One region of the Thermoanaerobacter sp. RKWS2 genome, then DNA from elsewhere that is predicted to be linked to it. Evidence: predicted binding sites of a transcription regulator. Region 1 holds the regulator's gene; the other holds the start of a gene.

What was found. Region 1 encodes HrcA, which represses chaperone genes, less so after heat shock. Its sites were predicted from a motif close to ATTAGCACTCANNNNNNNTGAGTGCTAAT; they were not measured.
Region 2: the regulator HrcA is predicted to act here: its motif matches at 3,297-3,325, upstream of OEI98_RS00410 (nucleotidyltransferase family protein).

The regions. Positions count from the first base shown of each region.
Region 1 is NZ_CP110888.1:1,040,439-1,048,485, forward strand. It holds gene lepA (translation elongation factor 4) at 1-1,177, shown strand, start outside; gene hemW (radical SAM family heme chaperone HemW) at 1,174-2,301, shown strand; gene hrcA (heat-inducible transcriptional repressor HrcA) at 2,396-3,427, shown strand; gene grpE (nucleotide exchange factor GrpE) at 3,450-4,031, shown strand; gene dnaK (molecular chaperone DnaK) at 4,049-5,884, shown strand; gene dnaJ (molecular chaperone DnaJ) at 5,940-7,100, shown strand; gene prmA (50S ribosomal protein L11 methyltransferase) at 7,128-8,047, shown strand, end outside.
Region 2 is NZ_CP110888.1:71,439-79,485, forward strand. It holds gene OEI98_RS00395 (glycosidase) at 1-407, shown strand, start outside; gene OEI98_RS00400 (glycosidase) at 422-1,312, shown strand; partial or broken gene ltrA (group II intron reverse transcriptase/maturase) at 1,760-3,170, shown strand; gene OEI98_RS00410 (nucleotidyltransferase family protein) at 3,440-4,486, shown strand; gene OEI98_RS00415 (glycosyltransferase family 4 protein) at 4,516-5,691, shown strand; gene OEI98_RS00420 (beta-L-arabinofuranosidase domain-containing protein) at 5,712-6,761, shown strand; gene OEI98_RS00425 (D-alanine--D-alanine ligase family protein) at 6,815-7,792, shown strand; gene OEI98_RS00430 (SDR family oxidoreductase) at 7,931-8,047, shown strand, end outside.

The DNA.
Region 1 (8,047 bases):
CTTTGTAAGGGTAGTAGATGGAATTGTTAAACCAGGAATGAGAATAAAAATGTTTTCTACTGGCAAAGTTTTTGAAGTTACAGAAGTGGGTATGTTTAGACCTAACCTTTATCCAGTAGAAGAGCTTAAAGCAGGTGAAGTTGGATATATTGCTGCCAGCATAAAAAATGTAAAAGACACTCGCGTAGGAGATACAATAACAGATGCAGATAATCCAGCCGATTCTCCACTTCCTGGCTATAAAGAAGTAGTGCCAATGGTCTTTTGTGGAATTTATCCTGCGGATGGACAAGATTATGAAAATTTAAAAGAAGCTTTAGAAAAACTTCAGCTAAATGATGCGTCACTTGTATTTGAACCTGACACCTCTGCTGCCTTAGGTTTTGGATTTAGGTGTGGCTTTTTGGGACTTTTGCACATGGAAATAGTTCAAGAAAGGTTGGAAAGAGAGTACAACTTAAATCTTGTCACTACTGCACCAAGTGTAATTTACAAAGTTTACAAAACTAATGGAGAGGTATTGGATTTGGACAATCCCACAAAAATGCCGCCTCCTACGCAAATAGATCATATTGAAGAGCCAATTGTGGAAGCTACTATTATGGTGCCTACTGAATATGTAGGGGCAGTTATGGAGCTTTGCCAGGATAGACGGGGAGCATATTTAGGAATGGAATATTTAGAACAAACTCGCGTACTTTTAAAATATGAAATGCCTTTAAATGAGATAATATATGACTTTTTTGATGCTTTAAAATCACGAACAAGGGGTTACGCCTCTTTCGACTATGAGCTTAAAGGGTATAAAGAATCTAATTTGGTAAAGCTTGATATTTTAATAAATGGCGAATTGGTAGATGCTTTATCCATGATAGTTCATAAAGATAAAGCCTATGAAAAAGCGAGAAAAATTGTAGAAAAGTTAAAAGAAAATATTCCAAGGCATCTTTTTGAGATTCCAATCCAGGCTGCAATAGGCTCTAAGATTATTGCAAGAGAGACTGTAAAAGCTTTGAGAAAAAACGTTCTTGCCAAGTGTTATGGAGGAGACGTAACTCGTAAGAAAAAACTTCTGGAGAAGCAAAAAGAAGGTAAAAAGCGCATGAGACAGGTGGGAAGTGTTGAAATACCTCAAGAGGCTTTTATGTCAATATTGAAGCTAGATGATGAAAAATGAGGGAGATAGGATTATACATTCACATTCCTTTTTGTAAAAGAAAATGCTATTATTGTGATTTTAATTCTTATGCAGGCTATGATTATCTTTTTGACGACTATATTCGGGCACTACTTATGGAAATAGAATCAAATTCTACAAAAGATTATAATGTGGTTTCGGTTTATATAGGAGGAGGTACCCCTAACCTTTTGCCTCCTTCTTATATAGAGAAGATATTGAAGTCTGTATTTAAAAATTATAAAATACTTGATGGTTGCGAAATTACTATTGAAATGAATCCCGGCCTTATAACTGAAGAAAAACTAAAAATTTATAAAGACAACGGGATAAACCGAGTAAGTATTGGACTTCAAGCTTTTCAAAATAGGCTTTTAAAATATATAGGTAGAATTCATACAATAGAAGATTTTTTTGAAAATTATGAGTTAGTGAAAAAGTTCTTTGGCAATATAAATATTGACCTGATGTATGCTCTTCCTACTCAAACCTTTAAAGAGTGGCAAGAAACTTTAAAAGAAGTAGTAAAATTACAGCCGACGCATGTTTCTACTTATAGCTTGATTTTAGAACCTAACACCTCCTTTTACAGACTTTATGAAAAGGGTCAGTTGCCTATAGTTGATGAGGAAGAAGAGCTTAAAATGTATCATTGGGGTATAGAGTTTTTAAAAGAAAAAGGTTATCACCATTACGAAATATCTAATTTTGCATTGCCCACATTTGAATGTCGCCACAATATTTTATACTGGGAATGCAAAAATTATTTGGGATTTGGTGCAGGAGCCCATTCTTATATGGAGGGTGTGAGATATAGTAATATTGAAAATATAAAAGACTATATTAAGAGCATTTTAGAAAGAAAAAGTGCAGTTAAGGAAAAAATAAAGTTGGCAAAAGAAGATAGAATGGCTGAGTTTATGTTTTTAGGAATGAGAATGACAAAAGGAGTGTGTGACAAGGATTTTAAGAAAAGATTTGGTATCAGTTTGTTTGAATTTTACAAAAAAGTAATACAAAAATACTTAAATGAAGGTCTAATTGAGATTGATAATGAGTGTGCAAAACTTACCGAGAGGGGTATTGATGTCTCTAACGTCATTTTTGAAGAATTTCTGCCCTAAATGAGTATTGACAAAAAATTATAAGAGTGGTATTTTAAAAACATGAATTAGCACTCAATCGAGTAGAGTGCTAATAATACATGGGGTGGTGAAAATGCCGTTAGATGATAGGAAGAAAAAAATACTATATGCGGTTATTACTGATTATATTATGACGGCAGAGCCAATAGGGTCGAGAACAATAGCTAAGAAGTACAATATAGGATTAAGTTCTGCTACTATAAGAAACGAAATGGCGGATTTAGAAGAAATGGGATATTTGGAGCAGCCTCATACTTCCGCAGGAAGAATACCTTCAGATAAAGGATATAGATTTTATGTAGACAGCATTCTTCGAAATTATATAAACAATGACCCTCCAATTAGCTATAATACTCGCGAGGAAATTATAGCGGAGTTTGATGAAATTGTAAAGAAATATGCAAGAATTTTGGCTAACATAACTCACCATACTACAGTTGCTAAAATGCCAAGGTTGAACCCTGATAGAATAAGGAAAATCCAACTTATACCTGTTGCTTCTAATAAAATGATCTTTTTAGTAGTGACAGACACAGGAATTGTAAAAAATTACTTGCTAAATTTATGCCAAAATGTAGATAGAACTATCTTTGAGTTTTTAAACAATTTGTTAAATGACAAAATTGCTGGCAAAAGCGAAAAAGATATTTTTGAGTTTTTACAAAAAGATTTAAGGCAGATGTTGGGAGAGGTAGCTTTTATAGCCGACGAATTGATAAACACTATACTTTTGAGCTTGAAGCAGTTACAAGAAACGGACATTTATGCGGATGGAACTTCCCATATTTTAGATTTTCCTGAATACAAGGATTTAGGCAAAGCAAAAAATTTTTTCAATCTTTTGGACAACAAGTCGTTATTGAACGAAGTTTTAGAGCCTGAAGTAGATTTTATAGATGTGAGAATAGGAAGCGAAAACAAGTTTGAAGAGATGAAAGACTTAAGCGTAATAAAAACCACTTATAAGATTAACGGTCGTGTGGTGGGTACAATAGGAATTATAGGACCTACAAGAATGGATTATAGAAGGTTGATTAACGAAATCAATATGATGACAAAAGAGCTTTCAAATCTTTTGTCGAGTATATACAATGATGAAATATAACGAGGTGATATAAGTGGAAGAGATGGAAAAAGAAATTAACAAAGAGGAGGAAAAGGATGTAAATAATTTAGAATCAAATGAACAAATGGAAGGGCCTCCTGAAGAGGAAGAACAAACACAGCAGGAGCATAAGCAACAAACGGTTGATGAAATAGAGGAATTAAAGCAAAAACTTCAGCAAAAAGAGGCTGAAGCTCAAGAATATTTAGATATTGCACAAAGATTGAAAGCAGAATTTGAAAATTACAGAAAAAGAATAGAAAAAGAAAAAGCTGAGATGATCGATTACGGGCAAGAAACAGTGATTTTAGAACTTTTGACTATTATGGATAATTTTGAAAGAGCTTTGGCAAGCAGTGGAGATTATAATTCTCTAAAAGAAGGGATAGAATTAATTTACAGGCAGTTTAAAAAAATATTGGATAAATTTGGTGTGAAAGAAATTGAAGCAGAGGGGCAGATTTTTGACCCCTATAAACACCATGCTGTAATGCAGGAAGAGGTAGAAGGAAAGCAACCAAATGAAATTATTGAAGTTTTCCAAAAAGGGTATTATCTAAAAGATAAAGTAATAAGACCAAGTTTGGTTAAAGTAGCAAAATAAAAAGGAGGTTGAAAAATATGGGGAAAGTTATAGGAATTGACTTAGGAACTACATTTTCTTGTGTTGCTGTTATGGAAGGAGGCCAACCTGTAGTAATACCTAACGCAGAAGGAGCTCGTACTACGCCTTCAGTCGTCGCTTTTACTAAAGAAGGAGAAAGGTTAGTAGGGCAAGTTGCAAAAAGGCAGGCAATTGTAAATCCTGACAGGACTATAATGTCTATAAAAAGACACATGGGAACTGATTACAAAGTAAAAATTGACGATAAAGAGTATACACCTCAAGAGATTTCTGCAATGATTTTGCAAAAGCTTAAGGCTGATGCAGAAGCTTACTTGGGCGAAAAAGTTACACAGGCGGTAATTACTGTTCCTGCTTATTTCAATGACAGCCAAAGGCAGGCTACAAAAGACGCAGGTAGGATTGCAGGTCTTGAGGTTTTGAGAATAATAAATGAGCCGACAGCTGCTGCTTTGGCATATGGACTTGACAAAGAAGGAAATCAAAAGATAATGGTTTATGACTTAGGTGGCGGTACTTTTGATGTTTCTATTTTGGAAATAGGAGATGGAGTATTTGAAGTTTTGGCTACAAGTGGCAATAACCATTTGGGTGGGGATGACTTCGACCAAAGGATAATAGATTGGCTTGCTGACAACTTCAAAAAAGAATATGGAATTGACTTAAGAAGTGACAGGATGGCATTGCAGAGACTAAAAGATGCCGCAGAAAAAGCAAAAATAGAGCTTTCTTCTGCAACGGTTACTAATATAAACTTGCCATTTATTACTGCTGATGCTACAGGTCCAAAACATATAGATGTAAATCTTACAAGGGCAAAATTCGAAGAGCTAATCTCCGACCTTGTAGAATCAACTGTAGGTCCTGTTAACCAAGCATTAAGCGACGCAGGTTTAAAACCTTCTGATATTGATAAAGTCATTCTCATTGGTGGTTCTACAAGAGTGCCTTTGGTACAGGAGACAGTAAAGAGAATAATGGGTAAAGAACCTCACAAAGGAATTAACCCAGATGAGGCAGTGGCTATAGGTGCAGCTATACAGGCGGCAGTATTGGCCGGAGAAGTGAAAGATATTCTCTTACTGGACGTAACACCTTTGTCCTTGGGTATAGAGACATTAGGTGGAGTATTTACTAAGATTATAGAGAGAAATACTACAATACCTACAAGAAAGAGCCAGATATTTACTACTGCGGCGGATAATCAGACTTCTGTTGAAATACACGTGTTACAAGGCGAAAGGCCTATGGCAAAAGACAACAAAACTCTTGGAAGATTTATTTTGTCAGGGATTCCACCAGCTCCAAGAGGAGTACCTCAAATTGAAGTTACTTTTGACATAGATGCCAATGGAATTGTACATGTTTCTGCAAAAGACTTAGGTACTGGCAAATCTCAGGATATAACTATTACTTCTACAACTAATTTGTCAGAAGAAGAGATACAAAGAATGATTAATGAGGCTAAGCAGTATGAAGAACAAGATAGGAAGAAGAAAGAAGAAATCGAAATAAGGAATAAAGCAGATTCTCTCATTTATCAAGCTGAAAAAACAATGAAAGACCTTGGAGATAAGATGACGCAAGCTGAAAAAGATGAAATAAATAGAGAAATAGAAAATGTGAGAAAAGCTCTTGAAGGAAGCGATATAGAAGCGATTAAAAATGCTTCTGAGAAACTTTCACAAGCCTTCTACAAAGTTTCTACAAGAATATACCAACAAGCGGGAGGACAAACGGGAGGAGCTACAAATACTGGTAGTGCTGGACAAGGTACAACACAGGACAATGTTTATGAAGCCAATTACAAAGTGGAGGATGATAATAAATAATATAGAACCAGGTTTTACCTGGTTCTAATTTACGTAATGAAAGGCAGGTGAGAAAGTGGCTAAAAAAGATTTATATGAAATATTAGGAGTAGATAGAAATGCCACAGAAGAGGAAATAAAAAAGGCTTATAGACGGCTTGCTAAGAAATATCATCCTGACTTGAACCCAGGAGATAAAGAAGCAGAGCAAAAATTTAAAGAAATAAACGAAGCTTACGAAATTCTCTCCGACCCTCAAAAAAGAGCTCAATATGACCAATTTGGAGACGCAGCCTTTGAGCAAGGCGGTTTTGGCCAAGGTGGATTTGGTCAAGGAGGTTTTGGAGAGGGCGGTTTTGATTTTGGAGGCTTTGGAGGATTTGGCGATATATTTGGCGATATTTTTAATGATTTCTTTGGTACTGGCAGGAGAAGAGCAGAAACAGGACCTCAAAAGGGTAATGACATAAGATATGACCTTACTTTAACTTTTGAAGAAGCTGCTTTTGGGGCAGAAAAAGAAATAGAGGTTGAACGATTTGAAGAGTGTGATACGTGTAAAGGAACAGGGGCCAAGCCGGGTAGTAAACCAGAGACTTGTCCTGTATGTCATGGAACTGGTGAAGTGAGAACTGCACAGAATACTCCTTTTGGAAGAATTGTAAATATAAGAACTTGCCCTAAGTGCCATGGTGAAGGAAAAATTATTACTGACCCTTGCAACAAATGCGGTGGCACAGGTAAAATTAGGAGGAGGAGAAAAATTAAAGTTACTATACCAGCGGGAATAGACGAAGGACAAATGCTTACCTTAAGAGGAGAAGGAGAGCCAGGCTTAAGAGGAGGTCCAAGGGGAGACCTGTATATTGTAATTCACGTAAAACCCCACGAGTTATTTACAAGAGAAGGATACAATGTACATTTGAAAATGCCCATAAGTTTTGCTGATGCAGCTTTAGGTGGAGAAATAAAAATTCCTACGCTGGATGGAACAGTTAGCTTTACAATACCAGAAGGGACCCAGACAGGGACTAAGTTTAGGTTAAGGGGAAAAGGGATTCCTCACATAAATGGAAGAGGACGCGGAGACCAAATTGTAGAGGTTTATATTGATGTGCCTAAAAAATTGACAGAAAAGCAAAAAGAATTGCTAAGAGAATTAAAAAAATTAGAAGGAAATACTGCGACAGAATCAAAATCATTTTTTCAAAAGATGAAGGACGCTTTTGGCGGATAATAAATTTGAGTAAAGGTGTGGAAAAGAATGAAATGGATTGAAGTACAAGTGACAACTTCACAAGAGGCAGAAGAGGCTGTGTCAAATATCATGCACGAATTAGGGGCTGGCGGTGTAGTTATAAAAAACCCTAATGATGTAAAACTGTTGGCGCAAAGTGATAATTGGGATTACTTTGACCCTTCTCTTTTTGAAGAAGAGGGAAATATTAAGGTTTTTGCCTATTTTCCTATTGCTTCAGATACTATAGATAGAATAAATATTTTAAAAGATAGAATTGTAGAACTTAAAACTTTTGGAGTTGATATAGGCAATTTTGACTTAAAAGTCTCAGAAGTAGATGAAGCGGACTGGGCAAGCAATTGGAAACAGTACTATAAGCCTTTAAAAATAGGGAAGAAAATAGTGATTAAGCCTTCTTGGGAAGAATATGTATCTCAAGGAGAAGAGATAATTATCGAATTAGACCCCGGAATGGCTTTTGGCACAGGCACCCATGAGACTACAAAGATGTGTCTGGAATTTTTAGAGGAGATTGTGATACCAGAAAGGATAGTTTTTGATGTAGGTTGTGGTTCAGGCATACTTAGTATTGCTAGTAGCAAATTAGGAGCAAAGGAAGTTTATGCGGCAGATATAGACGAAGCTTCCGTGGAAGTAGCCCGACAAAATGTAGAATTAAATAACTTACAAAATGTAAAAGTATTTAAAAGTGATTTATTAGGCGAATTTAGGGGAAAAGCGGATATTATAGTGGCAAATATAATTGCTGATGTGATAATTAAGTTGTCGGCAGAGGCTCCTAAATACTTAAAAGAAGAGGGCTTATTTTTAGCTAGTGGTATAATAAAAAGTAGAAAAGAAGAAGTTTTGCAAAAAGTTGAAGAATTTTTTGAAGTGTTGCAAATTAGAGAAGAAGGAGAATGGTGTGCAATATTATCAAGGAA
Region 2 (8,047 bases), 970 kb from region 1:
TGCCCGATATTTGGATTGCTTATTCTGATGATTTAGTAAATTGGTATGACCATAAGATTATAATGTCCCCTAAACCTTACACATGGGAGTCAAAGAAAATTGGCATAGCAGGACCTCCTATAAAAAGAGAAGATGGATGGCTTTTAATATATCACGGGGTGGATGACAACAATGTGTACAGACTTGGTGCAGCTCTTTTAGACTTAAAGGACCCATCAAAGGTTGTTGCGAGACAAAAAGAGCCTATTTTAGAGCCAGAGTTGGATTGGGAAATAAATGGGCTTGTGCCTAATGTGGTATTTAGCTGTGGAGCAGTTGAAGTGAATGACATGTATTACGTGTATTACGGAGCAGCAGATACCCATATAGGTGTAGCAGCCATTGAAAAAGAAAAAGTAAAATTTTAAAAGGAGTGTATGGAGTGATAAAATTAAAGAGATTATCAGATAAGCCAGTATTGATGCCAAAAGCAGAAAATGAATGGGAAAGAGCAGCAGTTTTTAATACTGCAGCAATTTATGACAATGGACTGTTTCACTTGATTTATAGGGCTACTGACATTGGACCTCACGCCAAATATGGGAAATATACTTCTCGCCTGGGGTATGCAGTTAGCAAAGACGGGATTAATTTTATGAGATTAGACAAACCAGTGATGAGCAATGAGACAGAACAAGAGCTCAGAGGATTAGAAGACCCAAGGATAGTCAAAATTGACGGCATTTATTATATGATGTACACAGGTTTTGGGGACAGGTTTCATGATGACTATAGGATTTGTTTGGCTACCTCCAAAAACCTTATAGATTGGGAGAGAAAAGGAGTAGTTTTAGATGAACCTAATAAAGACGCCTCTTTATTTCCTGAAAAAATCAATGGAAAGTATGTGATGCTTCATAGAAGGTATCCAGATATATGGATTGCCTTTTCAGAAGATTTAAAAAATTGGTATGACCATAAGCCTATCATTAAGCCAATTCCTGGAACGTGGGAAAGTGCGAGAGTCGGAATTGGAGGGCCGCCTATTAGGACAAAAGATGGTTGGTTTTTGATATACCATGCAGCTGATGACAATAATGTATATAGATTGGGAGCAGTCCTTTTAGATTTAGAAGATCCATCAAAGATTATTGCAAGGCAAAAAGAACCTATCTTAGAGCCAGAACTACAGTGGGAAAAAGAAGGATACATTCCTAATGTTGTATTTAGTTGTGGTAATGCAGTAAAAGATGATACTATTTACGTTTATTATGGGGGTGCGGATACTGTTATAGGCGTGGCGATATTAGAGATGAAAGATATCAAATTTTAGCAGGCTTTTAAAAGGCCTGTTTTTTATGTGCGCCCGGCATGGGCGATAACTAGGCGGTGAAAGTCCGCTGTGGGCTTGGTAGTGGGAACCACTAGCCAAGAGCAAGGGTGTCCATCGTGAGGTGGAATCTGAAGGAAGCTTAAGGCAAAATCTCGGTCTGATGAACAAGAACCAGATAAGAGGCTGAATTGGGATGGATGAGTTTGCGTAACAAAACGAAGTCCAACACTACCCGAATCCCATACAGTAAATCTGGCAGATATATGAGATGAAAGTTATCGTTCTTACCCGGGGAGGTCTCAAGGATAAGTCATGGAAGTAAAATCTGAAGTGACAACCCATGCAGTGATGTATGGCTGAACCTTGAGAAGTCAGCAGAGGTCATAGTACTTATCTAGTCATGAATAGATAAGGAAGGACCGAACGTTAGGAGGTTTTGGAAATCTTATGGACTCGAAAGATATGCAGAGACTGCAGACAACTCAACAAACAGGCTATCCGTTGAATAGAGAAATGGAATTTCAAAAGACAACGGAAGTGCATAGTATATCATCGGCGTCGGAAGATGGAAGAAACGAGGTACAAAGATATACCGGCAAGATGCTTGAAATGATAGTAGAACGAGGGAACATGGAAGCAGCATACAAGCGTTGTTGCAAATAAAGGAAGCCATGGAGTCGATGGGATGGGAGTAGATGAACTTCTACCGTATCTCAAAGAAAACTGGGCAACCATAAAACAACAACTGCTGGAGGGGAAATACAAACCACAACCAGTGCGAAGAGTAGAAATTCCCAAACCAGATGGAGGAGTAAGACTACTAGGAATACCTACAGCACTAGATAGGTTAATACAACAAGCAATAGCCCAAATACTAAATAGAGTCTACAACCATACATTTTCTGATAGCAGTTATGGATTCAGACCAGGACGCAGTGCAAAAGACGCAATAAAAGCCGCAGAAGCATATATAAATGAAGGATACACGTGGGTTGTAGATATGGACTTAGAAAAGTTCTTTGACAGAGTAAACCACGACATAATAATGTCCAAACTAGAAAAGCGGATAGGAGATAAAAGGGTACTAAAGTTAATACGAAGATACCTAGAATCAGGAGTAATGATAAACGGAATCAAAATATCAACAGAAGAAGGGACACCCCAAGGAGGGCCATTAAGTCCTCTATTAGCAAACATAATGTTGGACGAACTAGACAAAGAACTTGAGAAACGAGGGCATAAATTCTGCCGATATGCAGATGACTGCAACATATATGTAAAAAGCAGGTCTGCAGGAAACAGAGTAATGAGAAGCATAAAGAAATTCATAGAAAGCAAATTAAAACTAAAAGTCAACGAAGCAAAAAGTGCTGTAGATAGACCATGGAGAAGAAAATTTCTTGGATTTTCATTCTATACAAAAGAAAACGAAGTAAGAATAAGAATCCATGAAAAATCCATCAAAAGGTTTAAGGAAAAAGTAAGAGAAATAACCAATCGGAACAAGGGAATAAGCATGGAAAACAGAATAAAAAGACTAAATCAAATAACAACAGGATGGGTCAACTATTTTGGATTAGCAGACGCGAAAAGCATAATGAAAACCCTTGACGAATGGATAAGGCGAAGACTAAGGGCATGTATATGGAAACAATGGAAGAAGATAAAAACGAAGCATGATAACTTAGTAAAACTAGGAGTAGAAGAACAAAAAGCCTGGGAATACGCCAATACAAGGAAAGGCTACTGGAGAATATCCAATAGCCCAATCCTAAATAAGACTCTTACAAATAAATACTTTGAAAGCATAGGTTATAAGAGTTTATCCCAAAGATATCTAATTGTACACAATTCCTAATGAACCGCCGTATACCGAACGGTACGTACGGTGGTGTGAGAGGACGCTGAATAAAATAATTATTCAGCTCCTACTCGATTTACAGAAAAGTACTTGACATGCCAAAAAGGATTAATTATAATACTTATTAGCAGCCGAATTTCAAGAGTGCTAATATATTTCTCCTCTTCTTAGTTCTTATCGTTCTTATAAATTATATCACTTGTATCACGCCCTTCTTTTGTTTTTAAGGTTAATTTTTGAAAAACTTCATAAAGGAGGGGTCTTTTATGAAGGCGTTGTTATTGGCAGGAGGTTTGGGAACAAGGCTAAGACCTCTTACAGATGACCTGCCAAAACCAATGGTTCCTATCATGGGAAGACCTCTTTTAGAAAGGATTATTTTAAACCTTAAAAAAAGTGGAGTAGATGAAGTTGTAATAAGTACTTATTATAAGTCTCAGTACATTGAAGATTACTTCAAGCCAAAAGAGGACTTAGGTGTAAAAATACACTATATTACAGAAGAATCTCCTTTGGGGACTGGTGGGGCAATAAAAAACGCCGAAAAATTTTTTGATGATACTTTCCTCATTTTAAACTCTGATATCGTCAGTGATATTGACTATGCAGATTTGATAAAATACCACAAGAGAAGAAGAGCTCAAGTAACTATTGCATCTATTGAAGTAAGAGATACTTCTCAGTACGGAGTTATAGAATTTGATGAAAAAGGCTTTATAACTGCTTTCAAAGAAAAGCCCAAACCAGGCGAGAGTAATTCTAAGTATATTAACGCAGGAGTATATGTATTTGAACCTGAGGTGTTAAAAGAAATTCCTGAAAATACAGTAGTATCTGTAGAGAGGGAGACATATCCCAAACTTTTGGAAAAAGGGTATAGAATGGCTATTTATAAATTTAACGGCTACTGGATAGATATAGGTACAATAGATAAATACAAAAAAGTTCATGAGGACATTTTAAAAGGAAAATCAAGATTTGTAAGTACTACTTCCTCAAGAGGCATAATTTTAGGAGACAATGTTAAAATTCATCCTACCGCAAAAGTGATAGGACCTGCTTATATTGGAAATAATACTGAAATTGATGCCTATGCTACAGTTGGTCCGTATACAGTAATTGGGAATAACTGTCGAATAGGTCAAGAGAGCAAAGTATCACAAAGTGTATTGTGGGATAATGTAAAAGTGCGCAGGTTTGCAAGATTAGAGAATGCAGTTGTCACTTCAGAATGTATAGTAGAGGTGAATATGGAAGTTAAAAATACAGTGTTTACAGCTAATAGATTGGCAAGTACTACGTTGACAACTTAATACTAAACAAACTAAGAAGGGGGCGTGATATGATGAGCGTATTGGGGAGAAATGTAGCATTTTTGAGCACTTATCCACCAAGAGAATGTGGCATTGCTACTTTTACTCAAGATTTAGTTAATGAAATAAAAAAGATAAAACTTATTAATTTTGCAGGAGTAATTGCAATAAACGATAATAAAACTTACGAATACGATAGTGATGTTAAATATCAGTTACAACAATTTGTAAGAGAAGATTATGTAAGATTAGCCCGTGAATTAAATGAATCTGACATAGATTTGCTCATTATAGAACATGAATACGGAATATTTGGAGGAGAAAGTGGAGAGTACTTATTAGATTTGGTAGACAATTTAAATATACCCTTTGTTTTGACAGTCCACACAGTATTATCAAATCCAAATGAAAAACAACTTATGATACTTAAAGAATTAGGTAAAAAAAGTGTTAAAGTAGTTACAATGGCTAAAAATACTATACCACTTCTTGAAAAGATATGTCACATACCTTCTAATAAAATCACTGTCATTCCTCACGGTGTGCCCAATCTTCCAGTATTACCCAAAGAAACATTGAAAGAAAGATATGGATTTAAAGGCAGAAGAATAATAAGCACTTTTGGTCTTATAAATCCGGGCAAAGGAATAGAGTATGGCATAGAAGCAATAAGTATTGTGGCTAAAAAATACAAAGATGTATTATACCTAATTTTAGGACAAACCCATCCAAACATAAAGAGAGAATTTGGGGAAGAGTATAGGGAGAAACTTCAAAAACTAGTCCATGACCTTGGAGTAGAAGATAATATAAAATTTGTGGACAAATATCTTACGAAGAAAGAGATTTTGGAGTATTTGAAGATGTCAGATATATATATGACTCCATACTTAAACAAAGAACAAGCTGTAAGCGGTACTTTAGCATATGCAGCAGGTTTAGGGAAAGTGATTATTTCCACTCCTTATATGTACGCTGAAGAAATTTTAGGAGAAGGAAGAGGATTGCTTGCTAATTTCCGTGATGCAAAGTCTTTAGCTAAACATATTGAGTATATATTTGAAAACCCTGAGAAAAGGCTGCAGATAGAGTCAGAAATTAAAAAATTAGGGAATACAATGATGTGGAATAACGTTGCTTACAGATATGTCATAATGATTTTGTCTGTATTGGACATTAAATCAAGGGAGGAAGTTGTGATATAGAGGAAGGGGGAATTGAAATAATGAAACTAGCAACTAAGTTTCAGCATCTTTTCAAGCTAACGGACGATACAGGCATTTTACAGCATTCCCTTTACTCTATTCCTGATTTGACAAAAGGTTACACTACTGATGACAATTCAAGGGCTCTCATTGCTGCTTCAATGCTATATGAAGTTTACAAAGATGAAAAATACCTTGATCTTTTAAAGAGATACCTTTCTTTCTTGATTTATGCCCAAAACGGCAAAGGATATTTTAGAAATTTTATGAACTACAATAGAGAATTTATTGAAGAAGTTGGCTCAGAAGATTGTTTTGGCAGAACTTTATGGGCATTAGGATATTTATTAAATACTAATTTGTCTAATGGTTATCAAAGTGTTGCTGTGACATTAATCAAAAAAGCTTTGCCCAATGTAGCAAATTTAAATTCTCTTCGCGGTAACGCTTATTTGTTAATAGGATTAAGCCTTTTATACAGTTCTGATGTTACTGAATTTAACAAAGAGAAGATAAAAAATTTGATAACTTCTATTTCAAAAAAAATAGTTCAAAAATATAGGGAAAACAAAGATGAAGAGTGGAAATGGTTTGAAAATATAATTACTTACAGCAATGCCGTACTTCCTTGGGCTCTTCTTAGGTCATACACTATTACAAGAGATGAAGAAGTCTTAGATGTTGCAAAAGAGAGCATGGAATTTTTAGAGAAAGTAACTTTTAGAAGTGGGTATTTTAAGCCGATAGGTTGTAAAGGTTGGTACAAAAAAGGAGATGAAAAACCTGCAGAATTTGATGAACAACCAATAGAGGCTTGTGAGACTGCTCTTATGTATACAGAAGCTTATAAAATTTTTAAAGAAGAAAAGTACAGAGAAAAAGCTATAAAATGTTACAAATGGTTTTTGGGAGAAAATTCAAAGAATGAAAGCTTAATAGATGAGGAGACAGGGGGTTGTTACGACGGTATAACTAAAGAGGGAGTAAATTTAAATGAAGGAGCAGAAAGCTTGATTTCACTGATTATAACTGACATGGTGGTGAATCACACAGAAACTGTATTTAAGTAGTTTTTCCTTTTCCTTTCAAAAATTTTTATAAAAATTGAAAAGGGTGATGCCATATGAAAATTGGTGTGCTTTGGAGGAAATTCAGGAATGTCGAATTTCAGAGGAAATTGACACCAGACAAAGTATATGACGATGCCTATGATGAAGCATACCATCATTATATGGCCATAAAAGAAGCTGGATTTGATTCAGTCCTCATAGAATGGAAGGAAGATCCATTAGAAACTTATGAAACTATAAAAAAAGAAAAGGTGGATTTAATTTTTAATGCCTCAAGTATGAAAGAAGTAGCATTTTTAGAAGTATTCAACATACCATATGTTGGATCTGGATTGGACGTAGTAGCAACTGATAAGAGAATGAGGAAGGACATTGTGGCTTCTCACGGTTTGCCTACGCCTAAATATGTAATTGCACAAAATCCTCAAGAAATTCCTTCTGTAGACCATCTTAAATTTCCTCTATTTGCAAAACCTATAAGTGGAAGAGGAAGTGCAGGTATAGATGAAGAAAATATAATTTATGATAAGGACAAACTTCCACAAGTAGTGAGCAAAATAACCGATAAAATAGGACAAGCAGCTTTAATTGAAGAATTTATTGAAGGAAAAGAAGTGACCGTTGGAATAATTGGATATAAACACCCACAAGTATTGCCTTTATTGGAAGTAGGATATAATAACGTTAAAACTAATACTTATGAACATAAAATGTTTGACAATGAGATAATAAAATGCCCTATGGAAGTATCAAAGGAAGTGGAAGAAAAGATTAAAGAGACGGCTTTAAATATTTATAAGGTTTTAAATGCAAAGGATTTTGCGAGAATTGATATGATTCTAAGCAAAGATAATGTTCCTTATTTCTTAGAATTGAATACATTTGCGGGACTTACAATGTCAAGTAGCAAAGGTGAAAAACATGTTCATCACGGATACATGGGTTATATGGCAAAAGCGGCAGGTTTAACAAGAGGAGAATTTATTAGGAAGATTATAGAAAGTGCTATAGAAAGGTATAAGTTAAAATAATTTATGCAACCCATTTATTTGATTTTTATAAAACTTTTAAGTTATACTATTTATGATAAGGTAAACCTCTTTGCTTTTTTAATTTTAATCATGAGGTTACCTTATCTTCTTTTATAATTAAAAATTGGAGGGTTAACTATGGATTTTAATGGGAAAGTAGTGATAGTGACAGGAGGAGGACAAGGAATAGGGCGGTGTATTGCGCGAACTTTTGCTGAAAAAGGAGCAAAAGTAGTTATAGCTGATATTGACGAT